DNA from 4 places in the Chitinophaga pendula genome. Region 2 is predicted to be linked to each of the others. Evidence: riboswitches for the same ligand, from Rfam matches in the RefSeq annotation. Region 2 holds a riboswitch; each other region holds the start of a gene.
The links. A riboswitch is a leader RNA that binds a small molecule or an ion and turns the genes downstream of it on or off. The one in region 2 is predicted to bind cobalamin.
Positions count from the first base shown of each region.

Region 1 (4,345 bases), 1.2 Mb from region 2:
CGACTTTGATACTTTTTACGATGGAGAGGTTGCCGGTATCAATTACGGTTACGGTGCCATCGTATGCGTTTACGAAGGCTTTGTCTTTATAGAAAGCTACGTAGCGTGGTTGTTTTTTGGGCAGATAGATGGTTTTGATAGATTTTACTGTTTTGGCATCTACTACTTCTACTTTGTTACTATTGTTTACGACGATATACATTTTGCTGCCGTAAACCTTTACGTCCTGTCCTACGTCGCCCAGTTTGTTACCCAGTCTGTTATTGAGTGAGTCTGTTTTGTTGGGGTTTGCGGCGGTGAAGATGTTGAAGCTAAGTCTTTGTTGTTTGAAGTCGAAGTAATCGAGGGTAGCACTGTTGGTACCCATGTTGCCTTCATTGAGGATGTATATGCCTTCATCTACTACGGGAGGTTCCGGGATGGGGGCATCTTTTTTACTACAAGCGGTGACGAAAAGTGCTGCGGCGGTGAAGAGGCTGAGCAGTTTTGCGTGTTGTTTAATAGAATTGTTATTCATACTGTTCAATTTTTAAAATGAGAATGATGCCATGAAGCGGAAATTGCGACCTGGCATCGGGTAGTTGTAGGCGACATCGTAGTACTTGTTCAGGATGTTGTTGAGTTCTGCGGTGAACCGGATGTCTTTGAATTTGCGGGTACGGAGATTGTAAGCGGCTACTATATCTGAAGTATACCACGCGGGCATATAATTTTTCGGCGGGTCTGCGAAGTCGGCAAACCGGTCGCCGACGTAGTTGAATCGGTAGGTCAGTTCCCAGGTGCGCCATTCCAGTCCGAGGTTTACAGCGCCGCTATGTGTGGGCATGTATGGGACGGGGATTGGGTTGTTGATGCCGAAAGAGAGTTCTCTGGCGTGCTGCCAGGTGTAATTGATATCTGTATGGAGGGTGATGGTAGCTGGTAGTTGCCAATCGTTTTTTTGTGTAATGTCGACGCCTTTGATATCTACTTTGCCCAGGTTGATCATGGTCCAGCGGAACATGTTGGCGGTGGGGATGGCGACTATTTTGTCGGTGACGTTGTTGTAGTATGCATCTACCTGGATGGAGAAGTTTTTAAGGGCGCTGGTGGTCATTTTTCTCCAGGTGAGGCCCAGGTTGTATTGTTTGGTATATTCTGGTTTCAGCTTGGCGTTTCCTATCAGGAGGTAGTAGAGATCGTTGAGGGTGGGCATCCGGAAGATGTCTTTATAGAAGGCCCTTATGTAGAACTCTTCGTGTTTCAGAGGTTGATAGGCGATCGATATTGCGGGTGTGAGTATTTGTTTGTTGGGAGCTGCGGTGCCGAACTTCACGGATTCGCTGACGGCGGTACCGAGGAGATTGGCTTGCAGTTCGAGTTGTGGTAGTTTGATGGCGGTGGCGAGGGCGCCGTACCCGGTGTAGCGGGTTGGGAATGCGAATCCTACCTGGGAGCCTTTTACATAGTTGTAGATGAAGTCTCCGCTGAGGGATAGGTCCCACCAGGATTTGATGCTGTATTTGTTGGCCAGGGAGAGGTATAGTTCCTGTTGGGTATACCTGTTGTCCTGGAATTTGGCGGTGTTGAGTACATCCGGGTCGGTGTATCGCATATAGTCGTTAGCGAATTTGGCGTTGACCAGGAGGCTGTATTTGGGGTGGAATGTTTTTTTGTAGTGTGCCTGGATGAAGATGTTGCGGTCTTCCTGTCTTTGTCGGTGGTCGAAGTTATCGACGAGGATATAGCCCGGTAGTCCGCGTTCGGACTGGTAGTGATACAAGCGGAGGGACCAATCGCTGCTATCTTTCATATTGCCGTTGACGGCGGCTTCTACGCGGAAGGCGTTGATATCGGCGTTGGTGCGGGTGAGGGGTGTTTTATCCGCTTCATCTCTTTTGAATTTATAGCGACCGTTGGCGTTGATCCATTCGGTGCTGATGGAGGCGGAGATGCGGTCATTTATTTTTTGCTGCCAGAGGAGGCCGGGGTTCAGGAGGCCGAAGGAGCCGGTTTTGAAGGTAGCTTTGCCATGTATGTTTTCGCCTTTTGCGAAGGAGGGTTTGATGGGTTTGAGGTAGAGGGTGCTGGCGGCGGAGAAGTTGCGGGCGGGGAGGAAGATGTCATTGCTTTGGCCATTGAAGAGGGTGATCATTTCGAGGTTGTCGAGGGAGAATTTGCCCAGGTCGATGCTTCCATTTTGTGGGTTGCCTACTTGGATGCCATCGTAGAATACGCCGACGTGGTTGCTGCCGAGGCTGCGGACGTTGACGGTTTTGAGGCCGCCTATGCCGCCATAATCTTTTATTTGAACGCCGGAGAATGACTTGATGGCATCAGCGACGGAGGTAGCGGTTAGTTTTTTGAGTTGTTCGATGTCGAGTGTTTGTGCGGGGGTAGGGGAGCTGGTGTTGTCCAGCAGGTATTTGGCGTTGACATTGATTTCCCGGAGGTGCCGGGAGGTATCGTTAGGGGTATTTTGAGCAGTCAGCGACTGCGGTATTAGGCAGGCGATGAGAAGTGAGTAGTAGCAACATGCTGTAAGCAAACGTTTCACGTAGCGCATTTTTTGGTATTGACAGACAGCGCTACGGGGAGGGGAAAGTACGTGCCAATCGGGGTACGCTGGGGGGCGTAACCGGGGCTATCGTTGCTTTTCACCCGAAAGCGCTGAAAGTGATTGATATCTGGCAGGTCTTCTGGCTTACTGTTTTGAAGGCCGTCTTCCCACTTTTTGAGGAGCAGTGACTTTATTGGCATTCACTTCCGCTTACGGGCGGAGCAGTATTACAGCTACGGGGATAGCTCCGGATTTGCACCGGATTCCCTTTTAAGATCCAGGTTTGTTGAGGGCCGGGATCACCAGGTATTGGTATGTGTTAAGATACCGGCAGCGAGCCGCCGGTTTGTTATTGTTTATGAATGAGCTGCTGCAGCGGGGTAGCTACGTTGTACGAGTTCGAAACCTCCGAAGAAGAGGATGCTGTACACGAGGTTACCGATGAGCATATTTTTCATGTAAGGGATGGCGAGTGCGAGGCACTTGGCCAGTCCGGCAGCATTTTTTGGGAAAGGCTGGCCGGTGGTGATATCGATGCCATAGAGGAATGGGCCGATATCGGCGATGATCCAGTGGGCTACTACGGCGGCGACAGCTGCGACGAGTACGTTGGTAGCGTTCACTTTGCGGATGATCAGTTGTCCTACGAGGACCATAGCGGCGAAGCTAAGGTATGTCCATATCCATCCGCTATAGAGGAGGCCTTGCATGTGTTCTTTGTAGAACAGTTCCATCATGAGAACGTCGCTGACGAAGAGGGTGAGCAAGGGGAGGATGTATGATTTCCATTTATCGGAGAAGTAGGCGCCGCCGAAGAGGGCCATTGCACCGATGGGGGTGATATTAGAGAATGGAGTGAGTTGTCCGCCATTTAGTACGCGGAGGACGCCGGCTGCCAGGATGAACAGCATCAGGATACTAAATCTTGGATTTAGGTTCTTGATAGACATATCAGATATTTAGGTAGTTTGGTTGGATTAAGTCTGATTATTAGTGTAACAATACTATTGTCAGCAGGCTTAATGTGAGCGCAAACCTACATTTTTTTATCGAAACTCTTTCTTATAAAGCGAAAGGCTGGAGGATATGTGTCCTTCAGCCTTTCATTATCAATGATATATGAAGGTCATCAACCCGGCATACGGGAGATGTACTTATCCATTTCTTTTATTTGGCTTACGAGTTGTTCTGTGGTTGGTTTTTGTGCTTTAGCGCGGCGGAAGAAGTCTTTTGCTGTTTTGAAGTCGCGGCGGCTCATGGCGATGGAGGCCAGTGTGAGCAATGCTGCGGCGGTATTTTCTTTATCGGGGAGGCCCATTCGCACGGCTTTTTTCAGGTTTTGGTCGGCGCCTTTGAGGTCATTTTTCTGATAGGCGATGGTACCTAGCTGGAAGTATTGCATGCCTTCGTATTCTTTCATGGGGCTACCGGACTTGATGCTTTGGCGGATAGTGGCTTCGGCTTTGTCGAGGTCTTTATTATACATGGCCATGTTGCTCTGCATGAAGTAGTATACGGAGCGGATGGGTTTGTAGAGTAGTTTGGGGAATGCTACTTTGTTCATGAGGGCGGTAGCGCGGTCGATGTCGCCGGCTTCTACGGCTTCTTGAACGAGGCGCATGGGGCCGAACAGGAAGTGGGTGACGAGGCAGATCACTGCCAGTAAGAGTACGATGGTTGCTTCCCACCAGCCTACTGTGAAGCCCAGGGCGATGCCGCCTAACAACAAAACGATACCGATAGGGAAGCGATATAGCACGAAAAAATTAAATGCCTTCATGGGTGGTAATAATTCTATTTAATGTC
Region 1 is NZ_CP077769.1:5,926,499-5,930,843, reverse strand. It holds gene KTO58_RS21960 (YncE family protein) at 1-517, opposite strand, end outside; gene KTO58_RS21955 (TonB-dependent receptor) at 530-2,536, opposite strand; cobalamin riboswitch at 2,652-2,861, opposite strand; gene KTO58_RS21950 (DUF6580 family putative transport protein) at 2,896-3,489, opposite strand; gene KTO58_RS21945 (tetratricopeptide repeat protein) at 3,669-4,319, opposite strand.
Region 1: it holds a riboswitch for cobalamin, as region 2 does, so the genes downstream of both, KTO58_RS21955 (TonB-dependent receptor) here and KTO58_RS17025 (ribonucleoside-diphosphate reductase small subunit) in region 2, are expected to answer to the same signal.

Region 2 (4,345 bases):
AACAATAATATAGCACCTGAAAATACTTTTGTACTCAGCAACATCCGGGTATGATTCGTCAGTAACTCAAATATGTAATACAGCGAAAATGGCCTTACCCAACGCCGGTTTAACCATTGCTGAAAATGACCGGTAAAATCAGCCAACTCGGGACGCCACAGTTTTCTATCGTATATCGCCACCGGTAGTATACACATCAGTATATTGAATAGCAACAATAAGAACGCAGTACCCGACAATCCCATCTTTGCGGCCACCCCTGCTGAAATTCCGGCATAAACAAGTACCGGAAAGTAAATAGTGATCTGTATTGAACACCAGAGTATATATCTTCGCCATCTTGACAAAGACCCTATCACAGGATAGAGAAAACCATACCCAGGTGTCTGTATCGTCTTTAATATAAAATACAGACACTTTCCGTTATACAACAACCATAATCCCAATACCACCAACAAAAAGCCCCGGTGCTGCAGAAATCCTTTCATTAACCCCACGTGATATTGCAATAGTTGTCCACCTTCCACCACCCCAAATAACAGGTAGAACAGCAGCAGAAAAAAGCCGGTATTCGTAATATAGAAACGACTTGTAAATATCTTACTCAACAAACGAAATGACTCAAACATACCTTTCATTTTTTTCTCATCCGATTATCCGCACCTGACGGTTCTCCACCAGGAGCGTTCCATTTACAGCAAACTCCGTTTCCGCAATCACCTGATGAGAAGTAATACAAAAAGTGACACCATACTCCTCACGCCACTCCCTGATCATATCATATAATAATGGGATCGTCTGTACGTCTAGCGTGATCAACGGCTCATCCAATAATATCAACGAAGGAACTCCCGTAAAACTTAGTAATAAGGACAACTTTTTTAACATACCACTGGAATACGTACTGACCGGGCGTAACAAAAAATCATTTACCCCCATCGCCGCCCCCAATTCCAGAATGCGGTCAGCATCTCCACCCTTGGTACTCAGGTACAACCGTAATAACTCCCTGCCCGTCAGAAACCCTGGATACAACGGCTCCGCCTCTCCATAGTTGACCTTCCGCCGGTAAGCAACCGGATGATGAAGGCTACTCACGGCTCCTTGTAAGAGGATCTCCCCCCGGAAGGAAAGCAAACCTGCCATCACCTTCAACCAGGTAGTCTTACCGGCGCCATTCCCCCCCTGTACCCAATAGATGCCCTCATCCAGTGATAAATGCCCTATATCCAAGGCAAGTGTATCCCCGTAATATTTTTTTATATCCTTTAATAAAATAGCTGACATAAAATTTGTCTAAGATTCCGAAAACCTGAAAAGCCGGAAGTCCAAAAAAACAAGCCGGTCTCAGCAACCCTTATTAAAAATATTTCCACTCGTCAAAACGACACGTATATTTAAAAAATATGACATAAATATAGGTCTGAACTATTAATGTATTAATTTAATTAACAACATTTACAATTAATATACCATTCCGAAAACAAGTAATAAAATAGTAATATTTCTAATAATCTTCAACCGCTGTAGGGTATCTTGACACGAAATGCCCACCCCTGCACATCTTCCGGATTGTTCTATTTTTACCTACATCATTTTTCCACAGGCTGTGAGCAATTAAATCTGCTCACGCAATCGCAGGTCTGTACATTTGTAGCAGTTCTTGACTTTGTTGCATTGGTTCCCGGGCGCGCAAACCCGGGATTAATGGGGGGAACCGTGTGAAAATCACGGGCAGACGCGCTACTGTGATCCACTTCCATATACCAGGAAGAGGTTGAAGCCGCAAATTCAACCTGATATTACCTGAAAATCACCGTTTTCTATCTTGAAAAGGGGAAAGTTGTAATAACGGAAAGCCAGCATACCTGCCAACGCAACATATTTGTCAAAACCTTCGCGTATCAGGGTATTGGCGAAAGTGACACTGCTCTCTCCCACAAGATAGTTGTCAGCCTTCGTGTCTCCAGGATCCGCCAACAATAGGGACAGGAAAAAGAATTCAAATATTTAAAATCGCTGCATATGAATTACGAGAATGAAATCTTGTTGAAAGAGAATAAAGACCGTTTTGTGTTGTTGCCAATTAATTACCCTAAAATTTGGGAAACATATAAACGTCACGAGGCCAGTTTCTGGACAGCGGAAGAGATTGACCTGAGCGGAGATCTGAAAGATTGGGCGAACCTCAACGATGGCGAACGCCACTTCATATCACATGTACTTGCTTTTTTTGCAGCTAGCGACGGTATCGTAAATGAAAACCTCGCCGTCAACTTCATGAGCGAAGTACAAATACCGGAAGCGCGCTGCTTCTACGGTTTCCAGATCATGATGGAGAACATACACTCCGAAACTTACGCCCTGCTGATCGATACCTATGTGAAAGATCCTGCAGAAAAAGATAGACTGTTCCATGCCATCGATACCGTACCTGCTGTAAAGAAAAAAGCTGAGTGGGCACTGCGCTGGATCGAAAATGGCAATTTTGCCGAACGCCTCGTCGCCTTCGCCGCCGTAGAGGGTATCTTCTTTAGCGGTAGCTTCTGCTCCATCTTCTGGCTTAAAAAGAGAGGATTAATGCCAGGGCTGACATTCTCCAACGAACTCATCAGCCGTGATGAAGGTCTCCATTGCGAATTTGCGTGCCTCCTGTACAGCATGCTCGAAAATAAATTGACCCAGGAAGCCGTACATGCCATCATCATGGATGCCGTGAACATCGAAAAAGAATTTATTACAGATGCACTACCCGTAGACCTTATCGGTATGAATAGCCGGCTCATGCAACAGTACATCGAATTCGTTGCTGACAGATGGCTCAAAGAACTGGGATACGATAAAATATTTAACGCTTCCAATCCATTCGATTTCATGGAGATGATCTCACTCCAGGGTAAAACCAACTTCTTCGAAAAACGTGTGGGCGACTACCAGAAAGCGGGTGTAATGGGGAATAAAGAAACCCAGACCTTCAGCCTGGAAGAAGACTTCTAATATATATCCTGCCCGGAATAAATACCTTCCGGATTCCATATACTTAATTACTAACCTAATAAATTCACTTCCCATGTTCGTAATCAAAAGAGACGGAAGAAAAGAAGCGGTGAAATTTGATAAGATCACCGCCCGCATAGAAAAGCTGTGCTATGGCTTTAATGCGGAATATGTAGACGCAATAGACGTGGCCAAGAAAGTGATTCAGGGTTTATATGATGGCGTAACGACCACAGAACTGGACAACCTGGCTGCAGAAACAGCCGCCTCCCTCACAACCAAACATCCGGACTATGCATTGCTGGCCTCCCGCATTGCAGTAAGTAACTTGCATAAAAATACAGTGAAGTCTTTCTCTAAGACCATGAAAAAACTGTATGACTACATCGATCCGAAGATAAATAAACCAGCAGCGCTGTTATCAGACGATGTATACGAAGTGATCCGTAAAAATGCGGAAATACTGGACTCTAACATCATCTACGATCGTGATTTCGCTTTCGACTACTTTGGCTTCAAAACCCTGGAACGTTCCTACCTCCTCAAATTAGATGGTAAAGTAGCAGAACGCCCTCAGCACATGTTCATGCGCGTAGCCGTAGGTATCCATAAAGATGATATTGATGCTGCTATCAAAACTTACAATCTCATGAGCGAACGCTGGTTCACGCATGCGACCCCCACCCTCTTTAACGCCGGCACACCTAAACCACAGATGTCGTCCTGCTTCCTCCTCACCATGAAGGATGATAGCATCGAAGGTATCTACGATACCCTCAAACAAACAGCCAAGATATCTCAAAGCGCTGGCGGTATCGGCTTAAGCATTCACAACATCCGGGCCACCGGTTCCTATATCAGCGGCACCAACGGTACCTCCAATGGTATCATTCCCATGCTGCGTGTATTTAATGACACCGCCCGCTATGTAGACCAGGGTGGTGGTAAACGTAAAGGTGCTTTTGCCATCTACCTCGAACCCTGGCATGCAGACGTGTTCGAATTCCTCGACCTCCGTAAAAACCACGGTAAAGAAGAAATGCGTGCACGCGATCTCTTCTTCGCCTTATGGGTACCCGATCTGTTTATGCAGAGAGTAGAATCCAATGGCGAATGGTCCCTGTTCTGTCCACACGAAGCACCAGGACTGCACGAAACATGGGGTGCAGAATTTGAGAAACTCTATGCACAATACGAACAGGAAGGCCGCGCACGCAAAACTGTAAAAGCACAAGACCTTTGGTTCGCCATCCTCGATGCACAAATCGAAACAGGAACACCATACCTGCTGTATAAAGACTCTGCCAACCGTAAATCCAACCAGCAGAACCTCGGCACCATCAAAAGT
Region 2 is NZ_CP077769.1:4,740,776-4,745,120, forward strand. It holds gene KTO58_RS17015 (hypothetical protein) at 1-629, opposite strand, end outside; gene KTO58_RS17020 (ABC transporter ATP-binding protein) at 646-1,287, opposite strand; cobalamin riboswitch at 1,662-1,890, shown strand; gene KTO58_RS17025 (ribonucleoside-diphosphate reductase small subunit) at 2,026-2,997, shown strand; gene KTO58_RS17030 (ribonucleoside-diphosphate reductase subunit alpha) at 3,071-4,345, shown strand, end outside.

Region 3 (4,345 bases), 3.6 Mb from region 2:
ATCCATTGCAGCGATGCTGTCAATGATGTCATTGAACTCAGCATAACACATGTGAGTATGGATCTGTGTATCATCCAGTACGCTACAAACAGCAATACGGAATGCCTGTACTGCCCATTGCAGATAGGCATCCCAATTGGCTCTTCTTAATGGTAAGCCTTCTCTTACAGCAGGTTCATCTACCTGTATCACTCTAATACCGGCTTTTTCGAGATCAGAAACTTCATCGCGGATAGCCAGTGCTATCTGGAAAGTTGTATCTGCACGGGGTTGGTCATTGCGTACGAAAGACCATTGCAGGATGGTGACAGGCCCTGTCAGCATTCCCTTCATGGGCTTTTTGGTGAGCGATTGGGCATAGCTGCTCCAGGCTACTGTCATCGGATGTGTACGTTGCACATCGCCGTAAATAATGGGTGGTTTTACACAACGGCTGCCGTAGCTCTGTACCCATCCGTTTTGGGTGAATACAAAACCTTCCAGCTGCTCGCCGAAATATTCCACCATATCATTACGCTCAAATTCGCCATGCACCAGTACATCCAGGTGCAGGCTTTCCTGCCATTTCACGGTCTCGGCGATCGCTGCTTTGATCCGCTGATGATATTCTTCGGAAGAGATAGTGCCTTTTTTCAGCTGTGCACGTAGCTGACGGATCTCTGCCGTCTGCGGGAAAGAACCGATGGTTGTGGTGGGGAACAGCGGCAATTGAAAGGCTACTTCCTGCGATTCCTGCCTTACATGGAATGGGCTCTTACGGGTAGCATGCGATTCGTCCAGTGCTGCTACCCGCGCTTTTACTGCAGGTTTGTGGATCAGCGGAGAATGCTGCTTTGCTTGCATCGCTGCCATATTAGCCGCCAGCGAGGTGTTGTTGCCGGTAGCAATCTGTGCCAGGTCAGCGATCTCATGCAGCTTCTGTTTTGCAAATGCCATCCAGTGTTTGATCTCCCTTGTCAATACCTGTTCGTCTTGTTCCAAATCCAGATCGTAGGGAGTATGGAGTAAGGAGCAAGCGCTGCTGATCCATACACGATCCTGGCCGATTGCTTGCACAGCTTCGTTGATCAATGCGAGTGATAGCTGATAATCATTTTTCCATATGTTACGGCCATCTACCACACCCAGCGACAGTTGCATACCAGCCGGCAGCTGTTGTAATACTGTGGTCAGCTGTTGAGGTGCGCGTACCAGGTCAATATGCAGGGCCTGTACCGGTAGTTGCAGCGCCGTTGCCAGGTTGTCGCCCAAGGCATCAAAATAGGTGGCGATCAACAGTTGCAGACCAGGTATAGCCTGGTGGATACGGTTGTAAGTATTGATATACAGCTGATGTATAGCCGGGTTGAGATCCATCGCGAGGTAAGGCTCATCGATCTGTATCCAGGTAGCGCCAGCTTCCTGTAGTGCGGTCAGCAGCTGCAGGTATACTGGTAGTAACTGCTCCAGCAAACTATGTAGGTGCAGGGAGTGATCCTTGATCTTACCAAGCAACAGGAATGTCAGGGGGCCAATGATTACCGGTTTAGTGTGGATACCGAGGCTTTTCGCTTCGCGGAACTCCTCTACACATTTATGGCTTAACAGCCGGTATTGCTGGGTAGTATCGAATTCGGGGACCAGATAGTGATAGTTGGTATCAAACCATTTTGTCATCTCCATGGCGGTAATGTCGAGCCCGTTTTTCTGATAGCCCCTGGCCATCGCGAAATACAGCTCCAGGCTTTGGGGACTGGCCAGCCGCTCCAGTAATGGCTTGAACCTGGCAGGGATTGTACCCGTCATCAGACACATATCGAGCACCTGATCGTAGTAAGAAAAATCGTTGGAAGGGATGAGGTCAATACCGGCCTGCTGCATCGCCTCCCAATTCTGGCGGCGGAGCTGACGGGCAGTAAGTTGTAGTTTTTCGAGGGAAGCTGTGCCCGCCCAATAAGCCTCGTTGGCTTTTTTTAGTTCCCTGCCGCTACCGATACGCGGGTAGCCTGGTACGTTTGTTAACATACGGGTACGGTTGTTTTAAGTGAAAAATACCGGTATTACTACGCGTACACTTGCCGAAGGGAGCTGGCAGGATAAAGGAATGGAACAGTAACAGGCACACGATGCCTGTGGGGGGAAGTACTGCCAATTGCCTGAATAATGCTTTTTTTCCGCGAAGCATACATCAATTTGTTTACGGCAAGTCTCCTGGCTTGTAACGGCTATGACCACCCTTCTCATCCCTAACAGGGATAATGGGTATCGTTGGTCATAACCTTTTTCAAAGGTTACTTACAGTTGCGCGTCAGCCCGTGATTTTCACACGGTTCCTTTTTAATCCCGGTCACAGACCGGAAACCGCAAACAGCATTGAGTGTGTAAAGAACCATTACAAATATAGGATTTAAGCGCGTAATATCCGGTACCACGTCCTATCTGTCTGTTTTTGTTATCTCTTTCTTTAGCGCCTGGCAGATAGATAGCACAGCAAAAAAAATCCTTAGGTTTGTAAAATGTTTACAGATTACCAATATACCGTAGTGGACCGGTTTATCCGCTATGTACAGATAGATACCGAATCGGATCCGCTGAGCCATACCTATCCCAGCACAGAAAAACAAAAGGAGCTGTCCCGCCTGCTAGTACAGGAACTACGGGAAATGGGGATCGAAGATGCGGTATTGGATGAATACGGATATGTCTATGCTACCATCCCCGCGAATACCGACAAAACCGTACCTGTGATCTGTTTCTGTTCGCATGTCGATACCTCCAGCGATTGCAGCGGAAAGGATGTAAAACCGATCATCCATCATCAGTACGATGGTACGGATATTATCCTGCCGGATGACGACACACAGGTGATCCGTGCAGCCGAACATCCTTACCTGGCTTCCCGCAAAGGAGATGATATCATCACTGCGAGTGGTACTACGCTGCTGGGTGCCGATGACAAGGCAGGCGTGGCAGAGATCATGGATGCTGCCCACTTCCTGCTGCAGCACCCCGAGATCAAACATGGCGCGATCCGCATCCTCTTTACCCCCGATGAAGAGATCGGAAGAGGCGTGGACAAAGTGGATATGCAGCGATTGGGTGCTTCTTTCGGCTATACGATGGATGGAGGTGAGCGGGGATCAGTGGAAGATGAGAACTTTTCCGCTGATGCCGTAAAGATCACTATAAAAGGGGTAAGTGCACATCCGGGATCCGCCAAAGGTAAGCTGGTAAGTGCCATCAAAATAGCGTCGGAGATCGTAGATGCGTTGCCGAAAGAGATACTGTCTCCCGAGACGACAGAAAACCGCCAGGGATTCATTCATCCCGTACGTATACAGGGAATAGTTGAAAAAGCCGAGATCGACTTTATCATCCGTGATTTCACCACACCGGAACTGGAGGGACATGAGTTTTACCTTCGTCGCCTTATGGAACATGTTATGAGCAAGTATCCTACCGCTATCGCTACTTTCCAGGTAACAGAACAATACCGTAATATGAAAGAGGTACTGGATAAGCATCCGCAAGTGACCGTCTATGCTGCTGAGGCTATGAAAAGAGCTGGTGTGGCACCGCTCAAGATGATCATCCGCGGTGGTACAGATGGCGCCCGGCTTTCTTTCCTGGGCTTGCCCTGTCCGAATATATTCACAGGGGAAATGGCCTTGCACAGCAAGCATGAGTATGTAAGCATACAGGACATGCAAAAAGCCGTGCAGACCATCGTCTATCTGGCACAAATATGGGAAGAGCATAGCTAAGTACTAGAATTGCTGGTTATTGCGTTTAAACTTTAACTATTTTATTAGTACCTTACCCTATTATTGCTTCTGAAATTAATACTTTTGCAGGGTTAAAATTTTATTCATGCTCTTAGGACTTGTTACTTTACTGCAGGATACTCTGCTGGCGCCAAAAGCAGACACTGTAGCACATGCAGCCACTGCTGCTACCGGCGCTGCCCAGGAAATGAAACTGCTGGATATGCTTTCGAAAGGTGGTGTGCTGATGATACCATTAGCTGTACTCTCCCTGGCAGCAGTATACGTTTTTGTAGAGCGTTACCTCGCTATCGCCAAAGCAGGTAAACTGGAAGACAACTTCATGCCGATGATCCGGGATCATATCACCACCGGCAATATACAAGGTGCCCGCTCCCTCGCTAAAAATACCTCCGGTGCCATCGCCCGCATGATCGATAAAGGTATACAACGTATCGGCAAGCCCATTGACAACATTGAAAAGTCTATGGAAAATGTGGGTAAACTGGAAATATACAAGATGGAAAAGAACCTGGTCATTCTCTCTATCATCGCAGGTATCGCTCCCATGTTCGGGTTCCTAGGTACTATCGCCGGTATGA
Region 3 is NZ_CP077769.1:630,076-634,420, forward strand. It holds gene metE (5-methyltetrahydropteroyltriglutamate--homocysteine S-methyltransferase) at 1-2,004, opposite strand, end outside; cobalamin riboswitch at 2,164-2,360, opposite strand; gene pepT (peptidase T) at 2,496-3,743, shown strand; gene KTO58_RS02545 (MotA/TolQ/ExbB proton channel family protein) at 3,850-4,345, shown strand, end outside.
Region 3: it holds a riboswitch for cobalamin, as region 2 does, so the genes downstream of both, metE (5-methyltetrahydropteroyltriglutamate--homocysteine S-methyltransferase) here and KTO58_RS17025 (ribonucleoside-diphosphate reductase small subunit) in region 2, are expected to answer to the same signal.

Region 4 (4,345 bases), 1.4 Mb from region 2:
TTTGTTGACTGGTATTGTCGGTATATTCGACGGCGAACACGGGTTTGTTCAATCTTGCATATGGTGTCATACGTTCTTGCCAACCTTGTTGAAATGCATCTTCTGTTAATGCCCAATCGAATTTGGACGAATAGTCTGCACTCAGGTCTGCTACGTTCTTTTGTCCGATGGATAGGCCGTTTGCATGGGCTGTAGTGATCAGGTAGTCCATATATTTCCGTGCATCCGACTCTGTAAGTGAAAATCCTGTCACTGTTGCAAAGCCGTCCAGGTTGTCTGGCTCAATGCCATCAAACCCTTTCTGAATGATCATATTAAATCTTGAATTTAACCATGGTTTTAACTTATCGATCTGCCGGATGTCAAGCCATCTTTCTTTTGGCCACTGATCGTATCGTTTACCGATAACTTCCGCAGGAAGTAAGGACGCATCATTCCTGTCGTTTTCCAAGGTACCTACAGATAGATAAGCAATTACCTTATGTCCTTTGGCATGCAGGGAGGCTACCGTGGCAGGACTGGTTGTGAATGCATCAACATCCACCACAGTACCGGAAAAAGTATTATTAGAATTAACGTCATCTAATACCCAATCGAAACTTATGCCGGCAGTTGGCTTCCACCAGGTGGTTTTCCCTCCCGGAAGTGTTGTGCTATCAGTTGGATTAATAATTTCTTCGTTGTCTTGTCCTTTGCTACATGAGGCCGCAAGTACAGCTAGGCTGCATACTAATATCATCTTTTTCCTAACAATCATTATCTGAAATTTAATTACTGCTGATAAACGGAGGTGGCATTGGCATATTGTAAGTCAGTATTCATATGAGACTTATTTAACAACTTTATAACAAAGTCAATACTGGCTTGTAGGTATATCCCCCTAAATAGCACTATGAAAAAAGTGCTAAAATTTGAAAAGATCTTCCGCTCCGATTTAAAAATAGTAAACGGCGAAGGAAAGTCTGTTGTTCGAAGATGTGGAGGGAAATGCCGGGGAAGCTGCGTTGGTGGTTTCCTTATCCAGGGCACCTTATGTTTTTACGCATCTAGGATGATAACGGCTTTGGCTGATGTATGTAATAAAGTATTGAGTACATTCAAAATACAAGCAGCAGTCGTGCTAAAATCGACTGCTACTTGTATACCCTCTACGTTATTTGGGTCTGGAGTAACGTATCAAAGATTTATATTGTGCGTGTTTTTGTTTTCGCACATTACAAAAGTACTATGCGTGCTCCCGATGCTCTTTACTGACCCCAATTTATTGAATACAAAATCCTGGTAATGTTTCATGTCCCTGGCATAAACCTTCAATAAAAAGTCATAGTCGCCGGATATATTGTAACACTCAGTAACCTCCTGTAACCGCATAATGTCGGCAACAAACTGGCTTCCGATGCTTTTGTCATGATGTTTGAGGCGGATATTACAAAAAACGATTAATCCATAGCCGAGTTTTTCGGCATCAACCAAGGCTATATATTTTTTTATATACCCACCAGCTTCCAGCTTTTTTACCCGTTCGAATACTGGTGAAGCAGAAAGATTGACTTTTGCTGCCAACTCTTTGACGGTGATAGTAGAATTTTCACTGAGTAATTTAAGTAGATGTTTATCTGTATCATCTAATTGCTCCATAAAATAATTTTCTTTTTTGGCATAAAATACTCCACTTGGAAAGGTTTATTTCCTTTATTTTTTATAAAAGTAGTTTTTTATTCTGAATTTATGTCACTTTTTAGGATGAGAGGTGTTTATTTGTAGATTTGCTCCGATTTTAGTTCTTTTCATACTTTATCGACCAGAATAGGTTGCTGATGAGAATCAGTATTAAAAGGGAACCGTGTGAAAATCACGGACTGTCGCGCAACTGTAAGTAACGAAAAAGGTTTTTTCCATGTATGTCCACTGTTTGTCATTACAGATGGGAAGGACGGAGAAGATGTTACAAGTCAGGAGACCTGCCCATACTGGAAGGACGATGCTTTCGCGTAATGAAGCAAAGGTCTCATTTTGATGGTGTCTGTCGGCCACATATCTGTGCTCTGACAGGCTATCATATGCCTTTCCCCTGCAAAGCATTGTGAGGTTTGTAAAGACAACTGTAATTGTTTTAACTAAATTTTCAAGGAAAATGCTTACGCAAAACCTGGGCTATCCGCGGATTGGTAGCCAAAGACAACTTAAAAAAGCAAACGAACAGTATTGGGCAGGCAAGATTGACCTGAACGAATTAAAAGACTCTGCACGCAAGATTAGAGAGGAAAACTGGCAAACCCAACTCGATGCGGGTATCGACCTGATCCCCTGCAATGATTTCAGCTTTTATGACCAGGTACTGGACACCAGCCTGATGTTAGGTGTTATCCCTGAGCGCTACGCTCCCGTACTTTCCCAGGTAAAAGCCAACAGCCAAATCGATCTTTACTTTGCAATGGCACGTGGCTACCAGAAAGATGGTCTGGACATCACTGCAATGGAAATGACTAAATGGCTGGACACCAACTATCATTATATCGTACCAGAATTCAAGGCTAACCAGGAATTCCGAATTTTCAATGACAATATTTTTACCACATACCAAGACGCTAAAAAACAAGTGGGACAGAAGGCTAAACCTGTATTGGTAGGTCCGGTAAGTTATTTGCTGTTTGGAAAAGAAAAAGAACAAGGTTTTGAACGTATTGATCTGATCAAAAAAATCGTTCCGGTTTATGTCGCTATCATTAACCGCCTGAAAGAACAGGGCGCAGAATGGATACAGTTGGACGAGCCTAGCCTGGTGCTTGACCTTTCCAAAAAAGATAAAGAAGCATTTGAGTACGCATATCGTGAAATTGCTGCCCAGGTAAGTGGGGTTAAATTATTGGTAGCCACTTATTTCGATGCACTATTAGATAATACCCAACTGGCCGTTAGCCTTCCGGTTAATGCGCTGCATATAGATCTCGTACGTGCTCCTGAGCAACTGGAGGAATTACTGGTATTGATCCCGGGGGGCCTTCAGTTATCGCTCGGCGTTATTGACGGCCGTAATGTCTGGAAGAACGACTACGAAAAATCTTTAGGGTTTATCAATAAGGCAATTGAGCAACTTGGTGAGGATAGGGTGATCATTGCCCCTTCCTGTTCGTTGCTCCATAGCCCGATCGATCTCGACTTGGAGAATACTCTTGATGCTGAGATCAAGAACTGGATGGCTTTTGCAAAACAGAAGCTGACAGAGGTGAGCGAATTAAAACAAATTGTTACCGGAAATGCGGCTTTGCTTGATGCAAATAAAAAAGCTATCGGTAGCAGACGTTCATCTGGCAAGGTACACAAACAAGCAGTGAAAGATCGCGTAGCTGCTATTACTGCTGCCGATGCTTCCCGTAAAAGTGCATTCCCGGTTCGTCAGCAGCTGCACCGTGAGCGCTTCAACCTGCCGGCATTCCCCACTACAACCATCGGTTCATTCCCGCAAACAGACGATATCCGTCAACTTCGTGCTAAATTCAAAAAGGGAGATCTTACTACCGAACAATATGAAAAGGCTATCGAACAGGCGACTATCGACACCATTCGCTGGCAGGAAGAAATAGGTCTGGATGTACTGGTACACGGAGAATTCGAGCGCAATGACATGGTGGAGTACTTTGGAGAACAGTTGGATGGATTCCTGTTTACCAAAAATGGTTGGGTTCAAAGTTATGGTAGCCGCTGCGTAAAGCCTCCTGTTATATTTGGCGACGTTAGCCGTCCAAATGATATGACCGTACGTTGGAGCACTTTTGCCGCAGCGCAAACAGATAAGCCAATGAAAGGCATGCTGACTGGTCCCGTAACCATCCTACAGTGGTCTTTTGTACGTGATGACCAGCCACGTGAAGCAACTACCAAACAGATAGCGCTTGCTATCCGTGATGAAGTAGTTGCACTGGAAAAAGCAGGTATCGGTATTATTCAGATCGATGAAGCGGCGATTCGCGAAGGTTTACCTCTGCGCAAAGCAAAACGCCCGCATTACCTCGACTGGGCGGTAGGCTCATTCCGTATTACCGCCAGTGGAGTAGAAGACAAGACACAGATCCACACCCATATGTGCTACAGCGAGTTCAATGATATTATTGAACATATCGCAGCTATGGATGCCGATGTTATCACCATCGAAACATCCCGCTCGCAAATGGAACTTTTGCAGGCGTTTGCCCATTTCGAGTATCCGAACGAAATCGGACCAGGTGTTTACGATATCCACTCACCTCGTGTGCCTAGTACTGAAGAAATGGCTTCCCTGCTTGCAAAAGCAGCAGACCTGCTGCCCGCTCGTAACCTCTGGGTGAACCCTGACTGTGGGCTGAAG
Region 4 is NZ_CP077769.1:3,365,826-3,370,170, reverse strand. It holds gene KTO58_RS11710 (endo alpha-1,4 polygalactosaminidase) at 1-757, opposite strand, end outside; gene KTO58_RS11705 (Lrp/AsnC family transcriptional regulator) at 1,177-1,638, opposite strand; cobalamin riboswitch at 1,792-1,983, shown strand; gene metE (5-methyltetrahydropteroyltriglutamate--homocysteine S-methyltransferase) at 2,135-4,345, shown strand, end outside.
Region 4: it holds a riboswitch for cobalamin, as region 2 does, so the genes downstream of both, metE (5-methyltetrahydropteroyltriglutamate--homocysteine S-methyltransferase) here and KTO58_RS17025 (ribonucleoside-diphosphate reductase small subunit) in region 2, are expected to answer to the same signal.